Regions from separate parts of the Pseudomonas sp. MDT1-17 genome, predicted to be linked through region 4. Evidence: predicted binding sites of a transcription regulator. Region 4 holds the regulator's gene; each other region holds the start of a gene.
The links. The regulator FliA, encoded in region 4, starts transcription of late flagellar genes. The targets are predictions, from matches to a motif close to CTAAAGTTTNNNNNNNNNNNGCCGNTAA.
Positions count from the first base shown of each region.

Region 1: the regulator FliA is predicted to act here: its motif matches at 2,111-2,138, upstream of ACYZTX_RS24670 (flagellar protein MotY).
Region 2: the regulator FliA is predicted to act here: its motif matches at 2,300-2,327, upstream of ACYZTX_RS26350 (methyl-accepting chemotaxis protein).
Region 3: the regulator FliA is predicted to act here: its motif matches at 2,919-2,946, upstream of flgM (flagellar biosynthesis anti-sigma factor FlgM).

Region 1 is NZ_JBUBVM010000001.1:5,314,290-5,320,167, reverse strand. Features, by position in the region: gene ACYZTX_RS24685 (peroxiredoxin) at 1-249, shown strand, start outside; gene rnt (ribonuclease T) at 324-1,001, opposite strand; gene pyrC (dihydroorotase) at 998-2,044, opposite strand; gene ACYZTX_RS24670 (flagellar protein MotY) at 2,204-3,112, shown strand; gene ACYZTX_RS24665 (argininosuccinate synthase) at 3,242-4,459, shown strand; gene ACYZTX_RS24660 (hypothetical protein) at 4,642-5,274, opposite strand; partial or broken gene ACYZTX_RS24655 (DNA-binding response regulator) at 5,847-5,878, shown strand, end outside.
Region 2 is NZ_JBUBVM010000001.1:5,697,366-5,703,243, reverse strand. Features, by position in the region: gene ACYZTX_RS26365 (DUF1631 domain-containing protein) at 1-709, shown strand, start outside; gene ampD (1,6-anhydro-N-acetylmuramyl-L-alanine amidase AmpD) at 774-1,334, shown strand; gene ampE (regulatory signaling modulator protein AmpE) at 1,331-2,167, shown strand; gene ACYZTX_RS26350 (methyl-accepting chemotaxis protein) at 2,416-4,446, shown strand; gene ACYZTX_RS26345 (TatD family hydrolase) at 4,447-5,226, opposite strand; gene cra (catabolite repressor/activator) at 5,230-5,878, opposite strand, start outside.
Region 3 is NZ_JBUBVM010000001.1:5,038,497-5,044,374, forward strand. Features, by position in the region: gene ACYZTX_RS23340 (hypothetical protein) at 1-86, opposite strand, end outside; gene cheR (protein-glutamate O-methyltransferase CheR) at 136-963, opposite strand; gene ACYZTX_RS23350 (chemotaxis protein CheV) at 1,010-1,942, opposite strand; gene flgA (flagellar basal body P-ring formation chaperone FlgA) at 2,025-2,786, shown strand; gene flgM (flagellar biosynthesis anti-sigma factor FlgM) at 2,984-3,310, shown strand; gene ACYZTX_RS23365 (flagella synthesis protein FlgN) at 3,359-3,826, shown strand; gene ACYZTX_RS23370 (flagellar brake protein) at 3,919-4,665, shown strand; gene ACYZTX_RS23375 (MFS transporter) at 4,731-5,878, opposite strand, start outside.
Region 4 is NZ_JBUBVM010000001.1:2,237,812-2,243,689, forward strand. Features, by position in the region: gene flhA (flagellar biosynthesis protein FlhA) at 1-1,235, shown strand, start outside; gene flhF (flagellar biosynthesis protein FlhF) at 1,247-2,575, shown strand; gene fleN (flagellar synthesis regulator FleN) at 2,691-3,521, shown strand; gene fliA (RNA polymerase sigma factor FliA) at 3,518-4,258, shown strand; gene ACYZTX_RS10385 (chemotaxis response regulator CheY) at 4,426-4,797, shown strand; gene ACYZTX_RS10390 (protein phosphatase CheZ) at 4,820-5,608, shown strand; gene ACYZTX_RS10395 (chemotaxis protein CheA) at 5,662-5,878, shown strand, end outside.

The DNA of each region.
Region 1 (5,878 bases), 3.1 Mb from region 4:
TCCGAAGGCGGCGTGGCTTTCCGTGGCGCATTCCTGATCGACGACAAAGGCGTTGTCCGTTCGCAGATCATCAACGACCTGCCGCTGGGCCGTAACATTGAAGAGCTGATCCGTCTGGTCGACGCTCTGCAATTCCACGAAGAGCACGGCGAAGTTTGCCCTGCCAACTGGAAAAAAGGCGACAAAGGCATGACCGCTTCGACCGAAGGCGTCGCGGCCTACCTGACCGAGAACGCTGCTGCGCTGTAAGGCACGTTTGAGGCATAAAAAAACCGGCCGTTGAGGCCGGTTTTTTTTATGGGCGGGATAAACCCGACGACAGATCAGTCGTTGTAGTCTTCCCAGCCGCCCATTTGTTTCCAGCGATTGACGATGCCGCAGAACAACTCGGCCGTCTTCTCGGTGTCGTAGCGAGCCGAGTGGGCCTCACGACCGTCGAAGTCGATATCGGCTGCCTGGCAGGCCTTGGCCAGTACGGTTTGGCCGTAAGCCAGACCGGCCAGGGTTGCTGTATCGAAGCTCGAGAACGGATGGAACGGGTTACGTTTCATGTCCAGGCGTGCAACGGCGGCGTTGAGGAAACCCAGATCGAAGCTGCTGTTGTGCCCGACCAGAATCGCCCGTTTGCAACCATTGGCTTTAAGCGCCTTGCGGATGCCGCGGAAGATATCGGTCAGCGCTGTTTCCTCACTCACTGCCATGCGTAGCGGGTGATCGAGTTTGATCCCGGTGAATTCCAGCGCGGCCGCTTCAATGTTTGCGCCTTCAAAAGGCTCGACACGGAAGAAATAGGTGTGATCGGGGAACACAAACCCTTTTTCATCCATGGCGATAGTGGTCGCGGCAATTTCCAGCAACGCGTCAGTGGCAGAATTGAAACCACCGGTTTCAACGTCGACAACGACTGGCAGGTACCCACGGAAGCGTTCAGCCATCGGGTGGCGCGAACCACCTCCACCGCCTTGACCTTCCTGTTCGTCGTCGAAATGGTCTTCACTCACGCGTGTTCCTCCAGCAGGCGCCAGCGCAGTTTTTCACCGGCGCGCAGCGGGATTACGGTCAGCTCGCCAAATGGCAGGCTGGTTGGGGCGGTCCACTCATCGCGGACCAGGGTGATGCGATCGGTGTTCACCGGCAGGTCGTAGAAACGCGGGCCGTTCAAGCTGGCAAAGGCTTCGAGCTTGTCCAGCGCGTTGCGTTGTTCGAAGGCCTCGGCATACATCTCGATCGCTGCATAAGCGGTGTAGCAACCGGCACAGCCGCATGCTGCTTCTTTGGCGTGCTGGGCATGGGGCGCCGAGTCGGTGCCGAGGAAGAACTTGTCGCTGCCGCTGGTGGCGGCGTCGAGCAGGGCTTCCTGATGGGTGTTGCGCTTGAGGATCGGCAGGCAATAGAAGTGCGGCCGAATCCCGCCCACCAGCATGTGGTTGCGGTTGTACAGCAGGTGATGCGCAGTGATGGTCGCGCCAACATTGGCCGAAGCTTCGTTGACGAACTGCACGGCGTCGGCAGTGGTGATGTGTTCGAACACCACTTTGAGCGTCGGGAAACGCTCGACCACACGGCGCATGTGCTCATCGATGAAGATTTTTTCGCGATCGAACACGTCGACATCGCCACGGGTGACTTCACCATGAACCAGCAAGGGCATCCCGACTTCGGCCATGGCCTCGAGTGCAGGGAAAATCTTGTCGATGCTGGTGACACCGGAGTCCGAGTTGGTGGTCGCGCCGGCGGGGTACAGCTTGGCGGCGTGAATGAAACCGCTGGCCTTGGCCTCGCGAATTTCTTCGGGCTGTGTGCGGTCAGTCAGGTACAGCACCATCAACGGTTCGAAGCGACTGCCGGCCGGGCGTGCAGCGAGAATCCGCTGGCGATAGCCGTCGGCTTCAGCGGCGTTACGCACCGGAGGTACCAGGTTGGGCATGATGATGGCGCGACCAAAGGTGCGCGCGACATCCGCGACTGTATTGGTCAACACAGCACCATCGCGAAGATGAATATGCCAGTCGTCGGGACGCAGCAGGGTCAGGCGGTCGGACATGAGGGGATTCCAGGCGGGTCAAACTGAGGGGAATGCTACCGGAAAAGACTCTCTCAGGCACTCGCTATCAAGTTTTGCAGGAAGCTTCCGATATCCAACAGGTATGCCGTAAACATGTGTGTGTCGGTCTTTTTGTTGTAGAAGCCAGTGGAGCCTCCCGTGCGCCAGCGTTATTTAGCCTTGCTCAGCGTATTTGCCAGCCTTCCTGCGATGGCGCTCACTTTCCAGACCCGTCTGGAAAGCATCGAGTGGACGGTCGAAGGAGACAAATTCGAGTGCCGCCTGACTCAGCCGATCACCGATTTTGGTTCCGGTGAGTTCGTGCGCCGCGCTGGCGAGCAAGCGACGTTTCGTCTGAAGGCCTACAACGCGATGATCGGCGGCGGTTCGGCGACCTTGCTGGCGGCGGCTGCACCCTGGCAGCCAGGGCGTGGCGACATTAACCTCGGTTCCGTGCGAATCGGCAGTGGCAATGTGCTGTTCAACAGCTCGCAAGTACAGGCCGGGCGTTTGATCAGTGGCTTGATGGATGGCCGCAGTCCGGTTGTTCGACATTACTCTGGCGATGGCCGGATGTCGGAGGTGCGTCTGTTGCCGGTCAAGTTCAGCCAGGCCTTTAACGACTACCAAGGCTGCGTAGCAAAACTGCTGCCGAAGAATTTCGAGCAGGTCAAACAATCGCAGATCGGCTTCCCCGGCGAAGGCATCGATCTCGACGCGCAGGCCAAGACTCAATTGCAAGTGATGCTGGAATTCATGAAGGCCGACCCGACGGTCAACCACATCGAACTCGATGGCCACTCCGACAACAGCGGCAACCGCCTGACCAACCGTGACCTGTCGCGCCGCCGGGCGCTGGCGGTCATGGACTACTTCAAGGCCAACGGTATTCAGGAATCGCAGATCACCCTGCGCTTCCACGGCGAGCGTTATCCGTTGGCGCCCAATACCAACTCCACCAACCGGGCGAAGAACCGTCGGGTCAATGTGCACCTCGCGCGGGTTGCGCCCACCGAAGAACCAGCCCCTCAGGCCACTGCATCGGCAAGCGCCGCGTCGACCTCCTGAACCCGCCGTCACCGTCGCCCACTCGACATAATCTGTCGCTTCGTCGTCATAAGCTGTCGCGCCTCTGTAAATTATTCTGCATGACCGGTAGACTTGACGGCTTTCCGTAGAACCCCGTGGAGTAATGGCATGGCGGACGTAAACAAGGTCGTTCTGGCGTATTCCGGCGGCCTGGACACTTCGGTGATCCTCAAGTGGCTGCAGGATACTTATAACTGTGAAGTCGTGACCTTCACCGCTGACCTGGGTCAGGGCGAAGAGGTCGAACCTGCACGCGCCAAGGCACAGGCCATGGGCGTGAAAGAGATCTACATCGACGACTTGCGCGAAGAATTCGTGCGCGATTTCGTTTTCCCGATGTTCCGCGCCAACACCGTTTACGAAGGCGAGTACCTGCTGGGTACTTCCATCGCTCGTCCGTTGATCGCCAAGCGCCTGATCGAAATCGCCAACGAAACCGGCGCAGACGCCATTTCCCACGGCGCCACCGGCAAGGGCAACGACCAGGTTCGTTTCGAACTGGGCGCCTACGCCTTGAAGCCAGGCGTGAAAGTGATCGCTCCGTGGCGCGAATGGGACCTGCTCTCGCGTGAAAAGCTGATGGATTATGCTGAAAAGCACAACATCCCGATCGAGCGTCACGGCAAGAAGAAATCCCCGTACTCGATGGATGCCAACTTGCTGCACATCTCCTATGAAGGCGGCGTGCTGGAAGACACCTGGACCGAGCACGAAGAAGACATGTGGAAATGGACCGTCTCCCCGGAGAAGGCTCCTGACAAAGCGCAATACCTGGAACTGACCTACCGCAACGGCGACATCGTCGCACTGGACGGCGTCGAAATGTCCCCGGCCACCGTGCTGGCGACCTTGAACCGTATCGGTGGCGAACACGGTATTGGCCGTCTCGACATCGTCGAGAATCGCTACGTTGGCATGAAGTCCCGTGGCTGCTACGAAACCCCTGGCGGCACCATCATGCTGCGCGCTCACCGTGCGATCGAATCGATCACCCTGGACCGCGAAGTGGCTCACCTCAAAGACGAGCTGATGCCTAAATACGCCAGCCTGATCTACACCGGTTACTGGTGGAGCCCTGAGCGTCTGATGCTGCAACAGATGATCGACGCGTCCCAGGCCCACGTGAACGGCGTTGTGCGTCTGAAGCTGTACAAGGGCAACGTGATCGTCACCGGTCGCAAGTCCGACGAATCGTTGTTCGATGCCAACATCGCGACCTTCGAAGAAGACGGCGGCGCCTACAACCAGGCCGACGCGGCGGGCTTCATCAAGCTCAATGCCTTGCGCATGCGTATTGCGGCGAACAAAGGCCGGAAGCTTTTCTGAGATGATCGAAGCCGTAGTGGAACGACGGTAGTGAAACGACAGTAATAGAGTTGTGGCCTTGTCGATGACAAGGCCACACATCTGAATAGGGGGGATTTCCTGCTGGACATCGTTTTAACCGCGTTCTTTTTGTTTCTGTAATACCTTCCTTCTGTTTCTTCTCTCTGAAAGCTCTTCAAGCGTTACCTGCTGCGTGCCAGGTAAAAAGAGTGATCAAGAATCGTCAAGCCCCGTGAACTCAAATTGTAAGCAATGCAAAGCGTTGTGCCGTTGCGGTTCTTTGTCTGTTTTGAATGCGCGAGGGCGCTTTCCTTCAGTAATGCCTCCGAATCGGTACAGGTGAGAAACACGATCACTTGCGCAGGGCTTCCCTGTGGGTGCAGATTTTTTTCAATCCAGGCGCCAAACTCCATTTTTTTGTTCAACCACCGCGCATCGACGATGTGCAGGTTTTTTAGCGGCTCAGTCAGGCTCACGTGCTGTAGCGCCGAGAGGCTTGTCTGAATTCCGATCCCGGAGGGAGGGTCCTTCAGGTTATCGGGCCGCTGACCGCGATCAGCGTTGTCCAACACTTCTAAAAAATGCTTTCCTTTCCCAAAATCGGAGGGCGCGTACAGCGACCGGTAGTTGAAGTTGAGTGTGGCGAAGAAAAGAAAAAGCAAATAAAAGGGAAAACTGATCAGGAACCAGATATAGAGTTCTTTCTCCTTGTTGTCGAGAAAGGGCAGTGAGACGGCGGCCGAAGTTTCAGAAATAGCGGCAAAGATGGCAATAACTGTCAGAGGGTTGATGATTTTTTTCTTTGGTATGTTCATATTTTCTGCTCATGTAAGTATTGTCTTTTCTCGAGTGGTTTATATTTTTGGTTTTGGATTTTAATAACTAGGTGATTGTTTTTTGTTGGTGTGGTGCTCCTTTAAAAGTTGGATTTCAATGGGGGATAGTAACGGCAATGAGTCAGGGCGGGTATATCTGTTTTCAATGTTTTGGTTGAGTTGGAATGAATGTATTGTTGAAGTGTTGCATGGTGTGATTTTTTCTTGATCCTTGATGTGCAGTGTTTGTGTATGGGTTTTTAGATGGAAAACATCAGTTACTTTTAAGCGTAGCTCAATAGTTGGTGTTCGTTGGAACGTTTGCGGCGGACGCTGTAATTTGGTTTTCTGGTTGTAAACCGAAACACAAAAACTGCGAAGAATATAAATTCTTTCAGGTCGATAAAATTTCAGGTCCCGGTATTTTGGGGATATTTTGTAAGACAAATCCCTAATGTCTGTAGGGAATGTCTCTCGGTGTGGGTGGCCGAGGGGGGCGGCATGCCATGGGTGAAACGACTAGGCTATTGTGCGGGCTCTAAAAATTCGAACAGCGAAAATTGGACTTGCCCATGAATAAAGTGCTGATCGTGGATGATCACCC
Region 2 (5,878 bases), 3.5 Mb from region 4:
AGTATTGCCGCAACGGGTGGTGGTGTTTGTCCAGGACGCCTGGAGCCAAGTGTTGCTGCTGACGTGCCTCAAGCACGGCGATCAGTCAGCCGAGTGGCACGCCGATGTGCAGACCATGGCGCACTTGATCTGGAGCGTACAGCGCCATGCCGAGTCCGATGCGAGCCTGCGCCTGTTGACGCTGGTGCCGGGGTTGCTCAAGTCGTTGCGCGACGGGCTGAGCAGTTCGGCATTCGATCCGTTCGCCACCAGCGAGTTTTTCAGTGAGCTGGAAGCCTTGCACGTTCAACTGTTCGAACGTCCAGGGCAAAAGCTTGAACAGTCTGTCGATACGCCGGTCATGGTCGAAGTGCTGCAGGAAGTCGTCCTGCGAACCGCCGACGAAGGGCCGGTCGATACGACGTCAGTGCGTTTGCCGGAGGACGATGCCGGCCTGCTTCAGGTCGATCAGTTGCGGTTGGGGTGCTGGGTCGAGTTTCAGGAAGGCGACGAGAACACCTTACGCTGCAAACTCGCGGCGATCATCGAAGCCACCGGCAAGTACATTTTCGTCGATCGTACCGGAATGAAAGTGCTGGAGCGCAACCGCACCGGTCTGGCTCTGGAATTCCGTTGTGGCGCGGTGCGAGCGCTGGACGACACTTTGCTGTTTGACCGGGCGCTGGAGTCAGTGATCGGTAACCTGCGGCGCCTCAATCGCGGCAAGTGATCGCGCCCCGAGGGTCTATCACGGCATACTGGGCGCCAACACAATCGTCGTTGAAGGAACCTGTATGCAGTTGGACCCCGCGAGCGGTTGGTGCCAGGGTGTGCGTTTATGCCCCTCGCCCAACTTCAATGCGCGCCCCACGGGCGAAATTTCCCTGCTGGTGATCCACAACATCAGTTTGCCGCCAGCGCAATTCGCCACCGGCAAGGTGCAGGAATTTTTCCAGAATTGCCTGGATGTCACGGAGCATCCCTACTTTGAAGGGATCGCCGACCTGCGTGTGTCTGCGCACTTTCTGATCGAACGTGACGGCACGGTCACTCAGTTTGTCTCTTGTCTTGAGCGTGCCTGGCATGCCGGCGTTTCGAGTTTCGAAGGGCGGGAAACCTGTAACGACTTTTCCGTGGGCATCGAACTAGAGGGCACGGATGATCTGCCGTTCACCGACGCTCAGTATCAAGCATTGACGACCCTGACCCGGCAGCTGCAAAGCGCCTTCACGGCCATCACCGCACAGCGCATCTGCGGGCACAGCGACATCGCACCCGGGCGTAAAACCGACCCGGGACCCGCGTTCGACTGGGCACGCTATCGCGCTGCCCTGGCAAAAGAGGAACAACAATGAGTTTTCTGGTGTTGCTGTTGGCGGTCTGGATCGAGAAGTTCTCGGCCCTGCGCCATCGGGTTCAGCGCGATGGCGGTTGGGTCCGCGAGTTGAACAAGCTTGAGGTCAATCCGCGTCTGGCGAAAAATCCGTGGCTGATCTTGGTGATCCTGGTTTTGTTGCCAGTCGCACTGTTGGGTTTGCTGCTGCTGGTGCTGGACCCGGTGGCTTACGGTCTGCTGGCGTTGCCGGTGCACCTGCTAGTGGTGATTTACAGTTTGGGCCGCGGTGATCTGCTGGCCGGTCTCGGGCCGTTTCGCGATGCCTGGCGCCGGGAAGACCTGCAAGCTGCCGCTCATGTGGCGGAACGCGACCTGGGTATTTGCGCCGATAGCGGCGAACAACTGCTGGAACGGGTCGAAGGGCATCTGCTGTGGGAGGCTTATCAGAGCTTTTTCGCGGTGATTTTCTGGTACTTCCTGCTGGGTCCGGTCGCAGCCCTGAGCTATCGACTGCTGGCCCTGGCCGAAGAGCACGGGCAGAACCCGGCCGTGGTTGAACGCGCCGCACAACTGCGTCATGCGTTCGACTGGGTGCCGGTGCGTCTGCTGGCGGCGAGTTTTGCGTTGGTCGGCAACTTTGTCGCGGTCAGCCGGGTGATGTTGCATGAACTGCTGAACTGGAACATCAGCGCCGCCCAATTGATCGAGAAGGTCGGACTGGTGGCCGGTGAAATTCCAGCGCCGGTGGTCGGGCCTGACGGCATCAACAGCCTCGACCGGATCTGGGAACTGTTGCTGCGTGCGGCGGTGCTCTGGTACGCCGGTTTTGCGTTGTGGACTGTCCTTCCCTGATTACACCAATCCTGTAATTGGATGGACTCGCCCTCGCTGTCGTTGGCTGTTTAGACTGCCACCGTGGCGCATTGACGCCTCGGCTTGGGCGAGTCCATCCAATTACAAGACCGCGTGCGCCGTGTCGTTAACCTTAAGTTACAAAACCTCCCGCCGATTTAAGCTATACACAGTTAGCGCCGAATAGTGGCTATCTGCTGTCGACCCGCGCCTGCCAATAAAAATAAGAAATCAAAGGGAGACCTCCAGTGAAGAGCTTGCTCTATCCCGCTGTCGCGCTGATGAACCGCCTGAGCTTTGGCATGAAGTTCAGCCTGATCAGCGTGCTGTTCCTTGTGCCGATGCTGGTAACCAATTTCTATCTGGTGCGCGATTCCTATCGTGAATTCCAGGGCACCCAGGTCGAACTGCAGAGTCTCGACCTTTTGGGCAGCAGTCTTTCGTTACGGCGCGATCTGGAAACCCTGAACAATCTGGTGCAGATCAACGTCACGCTCGGTCAATCCGGTAAGGCCGGCAATGTCGAGTCGCAGATCAGCAGCCTGGGGCAAAGTGTGCTGAGCCGTTTGCAAGGGCTGACGGCGATGACCACTGACCCCGAGCAGATCATCGTTTTTGATAGTAAGCGCGATGAAATGATCGCCGCGTTCAAGGTCCAGCAAGCGGAAAATTCCCTGCAAAGTAAAAGCGGAATGATCGGCAAGCTGCTCGGCAATGCGCAGATTTTCAGCCAGATCATCGCCAGTCAGGCTGGCCTCAGCCGCGACACCCAGAGCGACATGCGCCAGCTGAGCGAACTCATTACCAATGTCACCCCGCCCGTTACCCAAATTCTGGGTGAAGGCCGGGCGATGGGCTCTTTTTCGCTGGGGCAGGGCTTTCTCAACTCGGCATCGAGTACCCGTTTTGATGAGTTGTTGGCGCAGATCGAAAAACTGCAGGCCGAATATGCCCTGAAGTTGCAGGACGCGCTGGGTTCCAGCAAAGCAGCACGGGAAACCCTGGCTGTTCAGGCCGATAGCAGCAAGGCGTCGTTGAAAAAGGCCAGTGAACTGTTCGAAGAACAGGTCGTGATGGCCGATACGCTCGATACGCCGTGGCAGGGCTTTTACGATCAGGTCACAGGCCTGATGGACCAGACCTACCAACTCAACGAAGCTACCCTGAGTTTTCTCGGCATCCAGTTACAACAGCGACTGGAGCAGAACCGCACCCACATGGTCTTGCAGGCTGTGGCGTTGTCGGTGGTGTTTGTGTTGATTTTTTACCTCTACGGCGGTTTCTACGCCTCGACCCGCACCACCCTCAAGCGTCTTGGCGCAGTGATGGACAAGGTGGCGGCGGGTGACATGACGCAGACCTTCAGCGCGAACAGTCGCGATGAACTGGGCGAGTTGGGCGAGGTGTTCAACGGCACCGTGAAGAAAATCCATGACTTGATCGAGCGGGTCGGCCAGACCGTCAGTGAGGTCGAGCGCCAGGCCGGGCAGGTGGAGACCGTTTCCGCCCAGAGCAACCAGGCGGTGGCGGGGCAGCGCACTCAGATCGAACAGGTCGCCACGGCCATGAACCAGATGTCGGCCACCTCGCTTGAGGTGGCCCGCAGTGCCGCAGCAGCGGTCAGCAGCGCCCATAGCGTCAACGACGAGACCATCAGTGGTCGCGGACTGGTGGAGTCTCAGCAGGGCAGCATCGCCGCCCTTGCCACTGAAATCGATCAGTCGGTGCTGGTGATCAATCAACTGGCCAGCGACAGCCAGTCCATCAGCCGTGTGCTGGAGGTGATCAAGAGCATCGCCGAACAGACCAACCTTCTGGCGCTCAACGCGGCCATCGAAGCTGCTCGCGCCGGTGAGCAGGGCCGTGGTTTTGCGGTGGTGGCGGACGAGGTCCGGACATTGGCCAAGCGCACCCAGCAATCGACCGAAGAAATCGAGCAGATGATCGCCAAGCTGCACAGTGGTGTCGGCGCTGCGGTGAAGGCGATGGGTACCAGTCATCAGATGGCCAACGGCACCGTGGGGCAGTCGGAGAAGGTTCAGCAAGCGCTGGAGAACATCCTCGGCGCCGTCGGCATGATCGTCGATCAGAACCAGCAAATCGCTGCCGCGGTGGAGCAACAGACAGCAGTGGCTCACGACATTGACCAGAATATTGTCGAGATCAACCGCGCGGGTGAACGCACCGCCGAAGGGGCGCACCAGACCGAAGATGCCAGTCGTGCGTTGTCGGCTCAGGTGGTGGAGCTCAAGCAGCTGATCAGCGCGTTTCGGGTGTAATCAACGCCAGTTGAACAGCTCACAGGCGTTGGCCGTGCTGGCTGCGGCCAATTGCTCGGGGCTGATCGCCATGATCCCGGCCAACGCAGAACAGATCGCCGGCAAATGAGCCGGGCTGTTGCGTTGGCCGGGGAACATGGCGGGCGCCATGTCCGGAGAATCGGTTTCCAGTACCACCGACTCAAGCGGCAAGTCGGCAAGCACACGGTGCATGCGCAGGGCTTGAGGCCAGGTTGCGGCACCGCCCAGGCCCAGTTTGAAACCGAGCTTGATGTATTCGCGGGCTTCTTCTTTGCTGCCGGCGAAGGCATGAATAATCCCCGCGCGTTTCAAGCGAAACCGTTTAAGCGTGGCAATCACCGCCGCATGGCTGCGTCGCACATGGATCAGCGCTGGCAGATTGAAGTCCGCCGCCAGTTGCAGCTGCGCGTCGAACAACGCCTGCTGGCGCGCGCGATCGAGGGTTTCGATGAAGTAATCCAGACCGATCTCGCCCACGGCGCACAACTGCCGATGGCCAGCCAGACGGGTCAGCCAGTCGCTGAGTGCCGTCAGGTCCTCGGGGCGATGAGCATCCAGATACACCGGGTGCAAACCGAACGCCGCATGCAGATCGGGATCGCTTTGCACCAGATCCCAGACACGCTGCCAGTTGCCCTGATAAACCCCCAGCACCACCATCCGCCGCACCCCGAGGGTGCGGCTCTCGGCCAGCAACGCCGTGCGATCCTCGTCGAAGTCCGGAAAATCCAGATGAGTGTGGCTGTCTATCAGCTCCACGGTTCAGTCCTGGCGAATACGCTGCTTGAAGGTCCGCGCGATGGCCTGCACGCCGGGTTGGTAATCCGATTGTTCAATGGCGGCCAGGGCCAGTTCCAGGGCTTTATCGGCGATGAGCTGATGCTGCTGGGCCATGGCATTGACCGGCAGCGGCAGGAAATCCAGCAACTGCGTGTCGCCGAAGGTGCCGAGGCGCAGCGGGCGGGTTTTCAGCGGGACATCGTGCAGGGCATCAAACACGCCTTGAAGCAGCACGTAGGACGTGGTCACCAGCGCATCCGGCAAATGGCCCAGACGCTGTAGCAATTCGTCCATCAATTGCTTGCCGCACTCACGGCTGAACGACTCGCCGTGCTCGATCAGCACTTCGCCTTTGAATCCGACCAAGGCTTCTTTAAAACCTGCCGCCCGCTCCTGGCTGATGCTCAGTTCGGGGCGTGCGCCGATCAGTGCGATCTGCTTGGGCAGCGGGTCCAGTAGACTGCGGGTCAGTTGCAGGCTGGCCTCGCGGTCATCGCTGATCACCGAGCAGAAATGCTCAGGCTCCATGACCCGGTCGATCGCGATGATTGGGGTGCCCTTGGCCTGCAATTGGCGATAGCTGTCATCGCCGGCCGGCAGGCAACTGGCAACGATCAACGCATCGCAGCGT
Region 3 (5,878 bases), 2.8 Mb from region 4:
TTTTGATTTTGCTTTTCAAGATCAAGATCAAGATCAAAAGATCGCAGCCTTCGGCAGCTCCTACGTGATGCAAAAGCGTCAGGCATAAAAAAGGAGCCCCAAAGGGCTCCCGTTTTTATGCCTGACGCTTTTGCATCACTTCGCCTGGTAAATGATCCCCGGGCTGCACTGGACCATCTGGTAATGATCCGGCAAACCGTTCAGCGCTTCGGAAGCACCGAGGAACAGATAACCGCCTGGCTTCAACGTGCTGTGAATGCGCAACAGGATGTCCTTCTTCACCTCGGCGGAGAAGTAGATCAGCACGTTGCGGCAGAACACGATGTCGAACTTGCCGAGGCTCGCGTAGCTGTCCAGCAGGTTGAACGAACGAAACTCCACCCGGCTCTTGATCGGCGCCTTGATTGCCCAGCGCCCCGGCCCTTTCGGGTCGAAGTAACGTTGAAGGCGCTCGGGCGACAGACCACGGCCGATGGCCAGGCTGTCGTACTCGCCGGTCTTGCAGTTGGTCAGCATGGTGCCGGACAGGTCGGTGGCAACGATTTGCACGCCCATCTTCAACTGGCCCAGGTTCACGCGCTCGAACTCATCGATCGACATCGACAGCGAATACGGTTCCTGACCCGACGAACACGCCGCCGACCAGATCCGCAGACGCTGGCCAGGGGCGGCTTTGATCGCTGCGGGCAGCACCTTGTTCTTCAAGACTTCAAACGGATAGGTGTCACGAAACCACAGGGTTTCGTTAGTGGTCATGGCATCCACCACCATCTCGCGCAAACCACTGCGCGGCTGGGTCTGGATGCGCTGGACCAGCTCACCCAGGGACTTGATGCCTTGCTGTTCCATCAGTTTGTTGAGACGGCTCGAGACCAGGTATTGCTTGTTTTCACCGAGCAAAATGCCACAGGCTTTTTCCAGGAAGACCCGGAACTGTTCGAAATCCAAATTACCCGTAGACAAAGATGCCGCCTCTTAAATCGTGTTAACCGCCAAGGGCAGAAGGCCCTTAGCTGATGTCTGCTGCTTTGATCCGGTTGACTACCCGGGATGCCAGGTCATCAGGACGGAATTTGGCAAGGAAGTCATCGGCACCGACCTTCTTGACCATCGCCTGATTGAATACACCCGACAACGAAGTATGCAGGATGATGTGAAGCTTTTGCATGCGAGGGTCGTTGCGGATCTCGGCCGTGAGGGTGTACCCGTCCATCTCCGGCATCTCGATGTCGGAAATCATCATCAGGAACTCTTCTTCCGGCTTCTTGCCCTCGTCGACCAGTTTGCGCAGGTAATCCAGCGCTTGCCGACCGTCGTTCAACGCCACCACTTCGACACCGACCGTCTGCAGGCAACGGGTCACCTGCTTGCGCGCCACCGACGAGTCATCGACCGTCAGTACCCGCAAGGACAACGCCTTGTGCTGGGTTTCGACATCCACCACGCCGACGGAAATCGCTTCCGGTGTCGGCGCCACTTCTGCCAGCACTTTCTCGACGTCGATGATTTCGACTAACTGATTGTCGACCCGAGTCACAGCCGTCAGGTAATGATCGCGTCCCGTGCCCTTGGGTGGCGGATGAATCTCCTCCCAATTCATGTTGACGATGCGTTCCACCGATCGCACCAGGAAACCCTGGGTCTTGGTGTTGTACTCCGTGATGATCACGAAGGGATTGCTTTGATCTTTCAGCGCACCGGAGCCGGTCGCCATCGCCAGATCAAGAATCGGAATGGTCGCCCCCCGAATACTTGCCACACCGCACACGACAGGACTGGATTTTGGCATCAGCGTCAGTTTGGGGCATTGCAGCACCTCCCGAACCTTGAACACGTTGATCCCATACAGCTGCTGGCCGTCAAGACGGAACAACAACAGCTCAAGGCGATTTTGCCCTACCAGTTGCGTGCGCTGGTTTACCGCATCCATTACCCCAGCCATGCACAGACTCCTACACCAACGCTTAAGTGTGTTGCGACGCGCATTCATCACTAAACGGCACGGCGCTTGCTTTTTAACTCTTATGAACACAGAACCGACATTTTTCCGACGCCTGACATCAAACGCTCGCACACTACTGTGCGCGATGTCGGCCGTTTGCCTGTTCAACGCTGGCAGCCCTGCCCTTGCTGACGCGGTTACCTTGCCTGACATGCTTATCGGCGTCACTCAGGGCTTTCTTGAATTCTCCGTAGAAGACTATCTGGCGACCAGTCAAACGCAAGGCCGCTACGAAATCCAGGTCAACCAGCTTGATCCGCGACTGCGGATGCCCATGTGCGACAAGGAATTGACAGCGTCCCTGGAGAGCCCGGCCAAGCCGCTGGGCCGGGTTACGGTCAAGGTTCGCTGCGAGGGCGCGTCGCCCTGGACCGTCTTCGTACCCGCTCAAGTGCGCCTGTTTCGCGACATTGTGACCACCACCCGCCCGCTGCGGCGCGCCGGTATCGTCGAGCCCGACGATGTGACCTTGCGCGAGCGTGACATCAGCCTGATCAACCAGGGTTACCTGACTTCTGTCGATCAGGCGATCGGGCATAAACTTACCCGACCAATGGTCGCCGATCAGGTCATGACCCTGGTGCACATGGAACAGGCAGAAGTCATCAGCAAGGGCGACCAGGTGGTGATTACCGCCCGCAGCGGTACGCTCAGCGTACGCATGCCGGGTGAAGCGCTGTCCAACGGCGGCCTGCGCGAACAGATTCGGGTGAAAAACCTCAACTCCCAGCGGGTCATCAAGGCGCAAGTCACCGCGCCCGGCCAGGTGGAAGTGGCCATGTAGAACGCTCTGTTTGTGAAGATGTGGCGCGCCACTCGACTGTTGCCTAAGATGTGGCGCGCCACTCGACTGTTGCCTAAACTGTGCCCCATGCAGGGCAAGCGCTGACGCGCGCAAGCTCATTGATAAATGGGCCTAAAGTTTTTCCGGGTATGGCCGAAAACATGGCAAGCGTCCAAATACCCAGAGGTTTTTTTATCATGGTCATCGATTTCAGCCGTTTAAACAGTTCCCCGTCACTTACCGGCAGTACACGTACCAGCACCGCGAAGGAAACCGCCGAAACCGGCAAATCCGCGCCGCTGAATACCCCGGCCGAACAGGCCGGTACCGCCAAAAGCGGGGAATCGGTACATCTCAGCAATGAGGCTCAACAGTTGCAGAAGGTCACTGACAAGCTGCGCGATCAGCCTGCCGTCGACAACGCCCGTGTGGCCGAGTTGAAAGCAGCGATTGCCGATGGCAGCTACAAAGTCGACAGCAACCGTGTAGCCAGCAAACTGCTCAACTTCGAAGCCCAGCGCTAGGCCAAGGCCCGCGCCAGGCTTTTGGACGCTTAAAACCCAAGGCCAGCCATGCACGACTCTAATTTACTGCAACTGATCACCGACGATTTCGCTCCAGCCCAGCATTTGCTGGAGTTACTGCAAACCGAGTCCCTCGCCTTGCACGGTCGCGACATGCCACTGCTCGAAGAAATTCTGGCGCAGAAACAGGCATTGATCATTTTGCTCGATCAGCATGGCCGCAAGCGCAGTGAAATTCTCGCCAGCCTCAATCTGCCGACCAACCGCAACGGCCTGGAGCAACTTGCCAGCCATTCGAGTATTGGCGACCAGTTACTGGAGCAGAGCGATGTGCTGACCGATCTCCTGGCGCAGTGCCAGGCGGCCAACGTCAAGAATGGCCAGTCGATCCTGGTGCAACAGGCCGCGACGGCCAATCAGCTGAAAATCCTCAACGGCGGTGAGCCGCCAGCGCTTTATGATGCACGCGGATCAACCTCCATGCTTGCGAAGCCACGCCCGCTCAGTCAGGCTTGAGCCTGCTGAAAAGCGAGCACTATCAAGACGCGTAACATGCTGGCAATATGCTGGCCAGCCGTAGTCATATTTTGTCTGGAGATTGATGAACCGTGTTCAATGCCTTAAGCGCGGAAGATGCTCCGCAGCCACCCAAGGTGCTCACCACGCCGTTGGAGATCTCCGGCAACCTGCGCCAGCTGCAAGACAGCCATGATCCGCTGATCATCACGTTCCATGAGCGCAGCCAGCGCTTCCAGAGCTATCTGGTGGACCTTGACCGTGAAAGCAACATGATGGCCCTGGACGAAATGATTCCCCGCGACGGTGAACGTTTCCTGCTGGCCGGCGAACCGTTCAAGGTAGAAGGCTTTCACGACGGCGTGCGTATTGCCTGGGAAAGCAACGGCCCGATGACCATCGATGAATCCGGTGGCGGTCGCTGCTATCGCGGCGCCCTTCCCAGCGAGGTTGTTTACCATCAGCGCCGAAATGCATTCCGTGCTGCATTGAAGCTGGCACAACTGGTCAACGTCGATCTGGGTGGTGAAAAACTCAAGTCGCCGATCAGTGGCAAGCTCCTGGACATCTCGGCCACCGGCTGCAAGTTGCGCTTCGAAGGCGACATCACGGGCAGCCTGCAACTGGGTCAGGTCTACGACCGCTTCGTCGCCGCCCTGCCCTTTGGCAACATGACGGCACCGGTCGAATTGCGTTACCTGCACTTCGAAGAAAGGATCTCCACCACCTTCGCCGGCGTTCGCTTTCACAACATGAGCGGGCTGGTGCAGCGCCAGGTCGAACGGTTCGTCTATCAGCTTCAGCGCGAAGCACGACGCTTCGACAAAGACGACATGTAATACGACGCTTCAATAGAAAACGGGCAGTCCCTTGCGGTGACTGCCCGTTTTTTTATGCCTTCGATTTACGGCCTGGCCTCAGTGAAACTTTGCTCACGGGGTGCATCAGGGTCTTCGGGCGGCGGATCGGTTTCCGGCTCAGGCTCAGGCTCAGGTTCAGGTTCAGGCTCAGGCTCAGGCTCAGGCTCAGGGTTGATCGGGTTCTGCATCTGGTCCTGCACCACCTGTTCATCGACACGCGGGTCAAGACAAGCCACCAACGGCGAACTCGACATGCTGTCCGGCATAGCGACGTGATGCAGCGGTGCGTCGTCCACCTGATGCAAGTTGGTCACCGCTTTCGGGCGAATCCGCCACACCAGCACCAGCGCGAAGAAGCTGAAGAAGGCATAGAGCATCTGGCTGCCGAACAGCTTCATCAACACCCCGGCCACCAGCGGTCCGATACTGGCGCCGACACCGTAAGTCACCAACAGCATCGCCGTCAGGGACACCCGACGATCACCCTCGACATGGTCGTTGGAAAACGCCACCGCCAACGGATACAGGCAGAACTGAACTAACGAGCAGAGGAAACCGGCGATGAACAGCACCTCCAGCGGCACCTGCTTAATGATCGCCAGTGGCAATGCAGCCAGCGCCAGGCTAAATGCAAAACAGCGGATCAGCAGTGCGCGGTCATAACGATCGGACAGCCAACCCAGCGGCCACTGCACCACCAGACCGGCGAAAATGCAGCTACCCATGAACAGACCGACCTGCTCCGTGGACAGGCCTTGCTGCGAGGCATACAGCGGCGCCAGACCGTAGAACGAACCGACGATCAGCCCCGCCCCCAGCACCGTACTCAACGATTGCGGCACGCGCTTGATAAAGAAACGTGGCTCCATCGGTGCCGGGTGCAACGGCGCCGGGTGAATCCGCTGGGTCAGGGCCACCGGCACCAGGCACAGGGCAAAGCACAGGGCGACCAACATCAACAGCTCAAGGCCCAGCGACGGGTGCATGACCAGAATCAGTTGACCCAGCACCAGCCCCAGGTATGAAGCGATCATGTAGCCGCTGAAGACGATGCCACGTTGCTTGGCTTCCGCCTGCTCGTTGAGCCAGCTTTCGATGACCATGTACTGGCACATCATGCCGAGGCCGACAATGACCCGCAAAAACAGCCAAGCGGGCAACCAGTCCACCAGGCCATGGCCCAGCACCGCCG
Region 4 (5,878 bases):
TGGCGGTCATGGGCCTGGTGCCCGGCATGCCGCACTTCTCCTTTCTCAGCATGGCGGCCCTGGCGGCCGGCGGCGCGTACCTGTTCTGGAAGAAGCAGAACGGGGTCAAGGTTCAGGCCCTGCAAGAGGTCAAGCGTCAGCAGGAACTGTTGCCATCACCCGCCCGCGCTCAGGAAACCAAGGAGCTGGGCTGGGACGACGTCACCCCGATCGACATGATCGGCCTGGAAGTCGGGTACCGGCTGATTCCGCTGGTGGACCGCAACCAGGGTGGTCAGTTGCTGGCGCGAATCAAAGGCGTGCGCAAGAAGCTGTCCCAGGACCTGGGCTTCCTGATGCCGACCGTGCATATCCGTGACAACCTCGACCTGGCGCCGAGCGCCTATCGCCTGACCCTGATGGGGGTGATCCTGGCCGAAGCGGAGATTTACCCGGACCGCGAACTGGCGATCAACCCGGGTCAGGTCTACGGGACGCTCAACGGCATTACCGCCAAAGATCCGGCTTTCGGTCTGGAGGCGGTCTGGATCGAAATCAGCCAGCGTGCCCAGGCGCAATCCCTCGGTTACACCGTGGTCGATGCCAGTACGGTAGTGGCAACTCACTTGAACCAGATTCTGTACAAGCATTCGAGCGAGTTGATCGGTCACGAAGAAGTGCAGCAACTCATGCAATTGCTGGCCAAAAGCTCGCCTAAACTGGCCGAGGAGCTGGTACCTGGCGTGGTGTCTCTGTCGCAGCTGCTTAAAGTTTTGCAGGCTTTGCTGGCCGAACAGGTGCCAGTACGGGACATTCGCAGCATTGCCGAGGCCATCGCCAACAATGCCGCCAAGAGTCAAGATACTGCCGCGCTGGTGGCCGCCGTGCGCGTCGGCGTATCCCGCGCAATCGTCCAAAGCATTGTAGGCACTGACTCCGAGCTACCAGTGATCACCCTGGAGCCAAGGTTGGAACAAATATTGCTCAATAGTCTTCAGAAGGCAGGACAAGGCTCGGAAGAGGGCGTTCTGTTGGAGCCAAGCATGGCTGAAAAACTGCAACGCTCGTTAATCGATGCGGCGCAGCGTCAGGAAATGCAAGGTCAACCGGTGATTCTGCTGGTAGCCGGTCCGGTTCGCGCGATGCTGTCGCGATTCGGCCGATTGGCAGTCCCGGGTTTGCACGTGTTGGCGTATCAGGAAATTCCTGACAACAAGCAAGTGACCATCGTTGCGACAGTAGGGCCCAACGGCTGAGGTAGTGGTTTATGCAAGTTAAGCGTTTTTTCGCCGCCGATATGCGTCAGGCCATGAAACTGGTTCGTGATGAGCTGGGCGCTGATGCCGCCATTATTGGCAACCGCCGGATCGCCGGTGGTGTCGAGCTGACGGCTGCCCTGGATTACAAATTGTCGGCGCTGGCCCCGCGCGTTCCGAACATGGAACTCGAAGACGAACTGCGCAAGACCCAGTCGCGGATCGTTACCGCCCAGGCCGAACTGAGCCTGCGAGGCGAAGGCGAGAGCGACAAGAGCACCAATCGCCAGTTGTTCGCCGGCCTGCCACTGACCGCCGCCGAGCCGCTGATCGAACCGACCTGCGCCGAACCCCGTCGCCCTGCACCGGCCGCTGCGCCAGCCTCCGGTGGTGTGGACCCGCGGGCGTTCGACTCGATGCGTTTCGAACTCAACAGTTTGCGCGAACTGATGGAAGTGCAACTCGGCTCCCTGGCCTGGAATCAGCTGCAAGGCAGCCGTCCGGCCCAGGCCAATCTTTGGCGTCGCCTGCAACGCATCGGCCTGTCCGGCCCGTTGTCGCGCGATTTGCTGGCGCTGATTACCGATATTGAAGAACCTCGTCAGGCCTGGCGCATGTTGCTGGCGCACCTGGCGCGGATGATCGCCACACCGGAAATCGAGCCGCTGGAAGAGGGCGGTGTGATTGCCATGGTCGGCCCTGCCGGCATGGGCAAGACCACTACGCTGGCCAAGCTCGCCGCCCGCTACGTGCTCAAGTACGGCGCGCAGAATATCGCGCTGGTGAGCATGGACAGCTACCGTATTGGTGCTCAGGAGCAGCTCAAGACCCTTGGCCGGATCCTCAATGTGTCGGTGACTCACGTCGACCCGGGCCAGTCACTGGTGCAGGCGCTGGAACCCTTGCTGCGCAAGCGCGTGGTGCTGATCGATACCGCGGGCCTTCAGGCCAGCGATCCGGCACTGCGCATGCAGCTCGAAAGCCTGGCCGGTCGTGGGATCAAATCGAAGAATTATCTAGTGTTGGCAACCACCAGCCAGAAACAGGTTCTAACAGCCGCTTATCACAGTTACAAACGCTGCGGCCTCGCCGGGTGCATCCTGACTAAACTGGATGAAACGGCAAGTCTGGGTGAGGTGTTGAGCCTGGCCATCAGTCATGAATTGCCGGTGGCCTACCTGACTGATGGCCCGCGGATTCCGGATGATTTGCATCTGCCGCGTCGTCATCAGTTGGTCAGTCGCGCCGTCAGCGTGCAAATGCAGGAAGAACCCAGCGAAGAAGCCATGGCTGACATGTTCGCTGATATTTACCACAGCCCGACCAAGCAGGTCGGCTGAGGTATTAATGAACAGTTTTTGTACCTACATCGATGGTCTGCCATGCATTGTTCATTTTTTGAACGCGCAGCCAGTAATGTGGCCTCCGTCAAGTAAGACAAGGTAAAGAAAATTCATGGGCAGCATGCATCCCGTACAGGTGATCGCGGTGACCGGCGGCAAAGGTGGCGTCGGGAAAACTAACGTGTCAGTGAACTTGTCCCTGGCTCTAGCTGAGCTCGGCCGGCGCGTCATGCTGCTGGACGCCGATCTGGGGCTGGCGAACGTCGACGTCCTGCTGGGACTGACACCCAAACGTACGTTAGCCGACGTGATCGAAGGCCGCTGTGAGCTGCGCGACGTACTGTTGCAGGGCCCTGGCGGCATCCGCATCGTCCCGGCGGCGTCCGGCACACAGAGCATGGTTCATCTGAGCCCGGCCCAACACGCCGGCCTGATCCAGGCGTTCAGCGATATCGGCGACAACCTCGACGTATTGGTGATCGACACCGCTGCGGGCATTGGCGACTCTGTCGTCAGTTTCGTTCGCGCAGCGCAAGAAGTCTTGCTGGTGGTCTGCGACGAACCGACTTCGATCACGGATGCCTACGCACTGATCAAATTGCTAAACCGCGATTACGGCATGAACCGCTTCCGCGTCCTGGCCAACATGGCCCAGAGCCCGCAGGAAGGTCGCAACCTGTTTGCCAAGTTGACCAAGGTCACGGATCGCTTCCTCGACGTCGCCTTACAATACGTCGGTGCGGTGCCTTACGACGAAAGCGTGCGTAAGGCCGTGCAGAAACAGCGCGCCGTCTATGAAGCCTTCCCGCGTTCCAAGTGCTCCCTGGCGTTCAAGGCCATTGCACAGAAGGTCGATACCTGGCCATTGCCTGCCAACCCGCGTGGGCACCTGGAGTTTTTCGTCGAGCGCCTCGTGCAACAAACGGCAGGACCGGTGCTATGACAGCCAGCGGCTACAACCTCTACAAGAAATCGGCACGTGACGCGCAGTACGAGCTGATCGAGCGTTACGCGCCACTGGTTAAACGCATTGCCTACCACTTGCTGGCGCGTCTGCCGGCCAGTGTCCAGGTCGAAGACCTGATCCAGGCCGGGATGATCGGCCTGCTTGAAGTGTCGACCAAATACGACGCCAGCAAAGGCGCGAGTTTCGAGACGTACGCGGGCATTCGAATCCGCGGCGCGATGCTCGATGAAGTACGCAAGGGGGACTGGGCGCCACGTTCGGTCCACCGCAATACCCGGATGGTCAGCGACGCCATTCGCTCGATTGAAGCTAAAACCGGTCGTGACGCTAAAGATCACGAGGTTGCGGCCGAACTCCAATTGAGTCTCGACGATTATTACGGGATTTTGAACGACACCCTGGGCAGCCGGTTATTCAGTTTCGACGATCTGTTGCAAGACGGCGAACACGAAGGGCTGCACGAGGATGGTGCCAGTGCTCATCTCGAGCCGTCGCGCGACCTGGAAGATGAACGCTTCCAGATGGCACTGGCGGACGCGATTGCCAATTTGCCGGAGCGTGAGCGACTGGTGTTGGCGCTGTACTACGACGAAGAGTTGAATCTCAAGGAAATCGGTGAGGTCCTGGGGGTCAGCGAATCTCGGGTCAGCCAGTTACACAGCCAGTGCGCGGCCCGTTTGCGGGGGCGTTTGGGGGAGTGGCGAGCGCGCTGAAGGCAGTGTGGGGACACTGCGAACGCGGCTGGTGGGGTGTTGAACCGCACGGGTCCCGATCTGTTGTGCTCCAGACAGTCATTGAGTGCTTTGCCGGATTGATTGAAATGGCGCGTCCAGGTGCTGGGCGCGTTTAAGACTGCTTGGAGGTCGAATTGAACAAGAACATGAAAATCCTCATCGTTGATGACTTCTCAACGATGCGGCGGATCATAAAAAACCTGTTGCGTGACCTTGGGTTCACCAACACGGTCGAGGCTGACGACGGCATCACTGCCATTCCGGTTCTCAACAGTGGCAGCATCGACTTTCTGGTAACAGACTGGAACATGCCTGGCATGACCGGTATCGATTTGCTGCGCCACGTGCGCGCCGATGAAAAGCTCAAGCACCTGCCGGTGCTGATGGTGACCGCTGAAGCCAAGCGTGAGCAGATCATCGAGGCAGCCCAGGCCGGTGTTAACGGCTATGTGGTCAAACCCTTTACGGCCCAGGCGTTGAAAGAAAAAATCGAAAAGATTTTCGAACGCATCGGTTGAGAAACTGCGCCACGGGGGAGCTATGGAGCATATCGAAACTTCACAGGGCGATTTCGAGTCGACCCTGAAAAAACACGCTGTCGAACTGGTCGAAAGCCTTGAAAAAGGCAGGTTCGGCGACGCCGTGCAACTGATCCATGAGCTCAACCAGACCCGTGACCGCGGCCTGTATCAAGAAGTGGGCAAGCTCACTCGCGAGCTGCATAGCGCGATCGTCAATTTCCAGATTGACCCGAACATGCCACAAGCCGAGGAAGTGTCACAGATCACGGATGCCACCGAGCGTCTGGGCTATGTGGTCAAGCTGACCGAGGCCGCAGCCAACCGCACCATGGATCTGGTGGAAAACGCCACACCGCTGGTCAACGGCCTGAGCAATGAAGCCCAGGCCTTGAGCACCGATTGGGGACGGTTCATGCGTCGCGAAGTCGGGGCTGAAGAGTTCCGCGAACTGGCCCGGCGAGTCGACGGTTTCCTGACACGCAGCAGCGAAGACAATCGCGTGGTGTCGAGCAACCTCAACGACATTCTGCTCGCTCAGGATTACCAGGACCTCACCGGTCAGGTGATCAAGCGTGTGACCCAATTGGTCACCGAAGTTGAAAGCAACCTGCTCAAGCTCGTGCTCATGGCCAGTCAGGTGGACCGCTTTGCGGGCATCGAACATGACCGTGAAGCGATGCTGGCTGAAAAAGATCCGCAAAAACATCTCTCTCAGGGTGAAGGTCCGCAGATTCATGCCGATAAAAGAGAAGACGTTGTGTCCGGTCAGGACGATGTGGACGATTTGTTATCCAGCCTAGGATTTTAGAGTTTTAGCATTTTAGGTTTTTTAGGTTTTTAGACCTCGGGAGCACCCCCTTAATGAGCTTCGGCGCCGATGAAGAGATCCTTCAGGATTTCCTGGTTGAGGCCGGCGAGATTCTAGAGCAACTGTCCGAACAGCTGGTCGAGCTTGAAAGCCGACCTGATGATGCGGACTTGCTCAATGCAATTTTTCGCGGTTTTCACACTGTAAAAGGAGGCGCCGGCTTCCTCCAGCTCCACGAGCTGGTGGAGTGCTGTCACATCGCCGAGAACG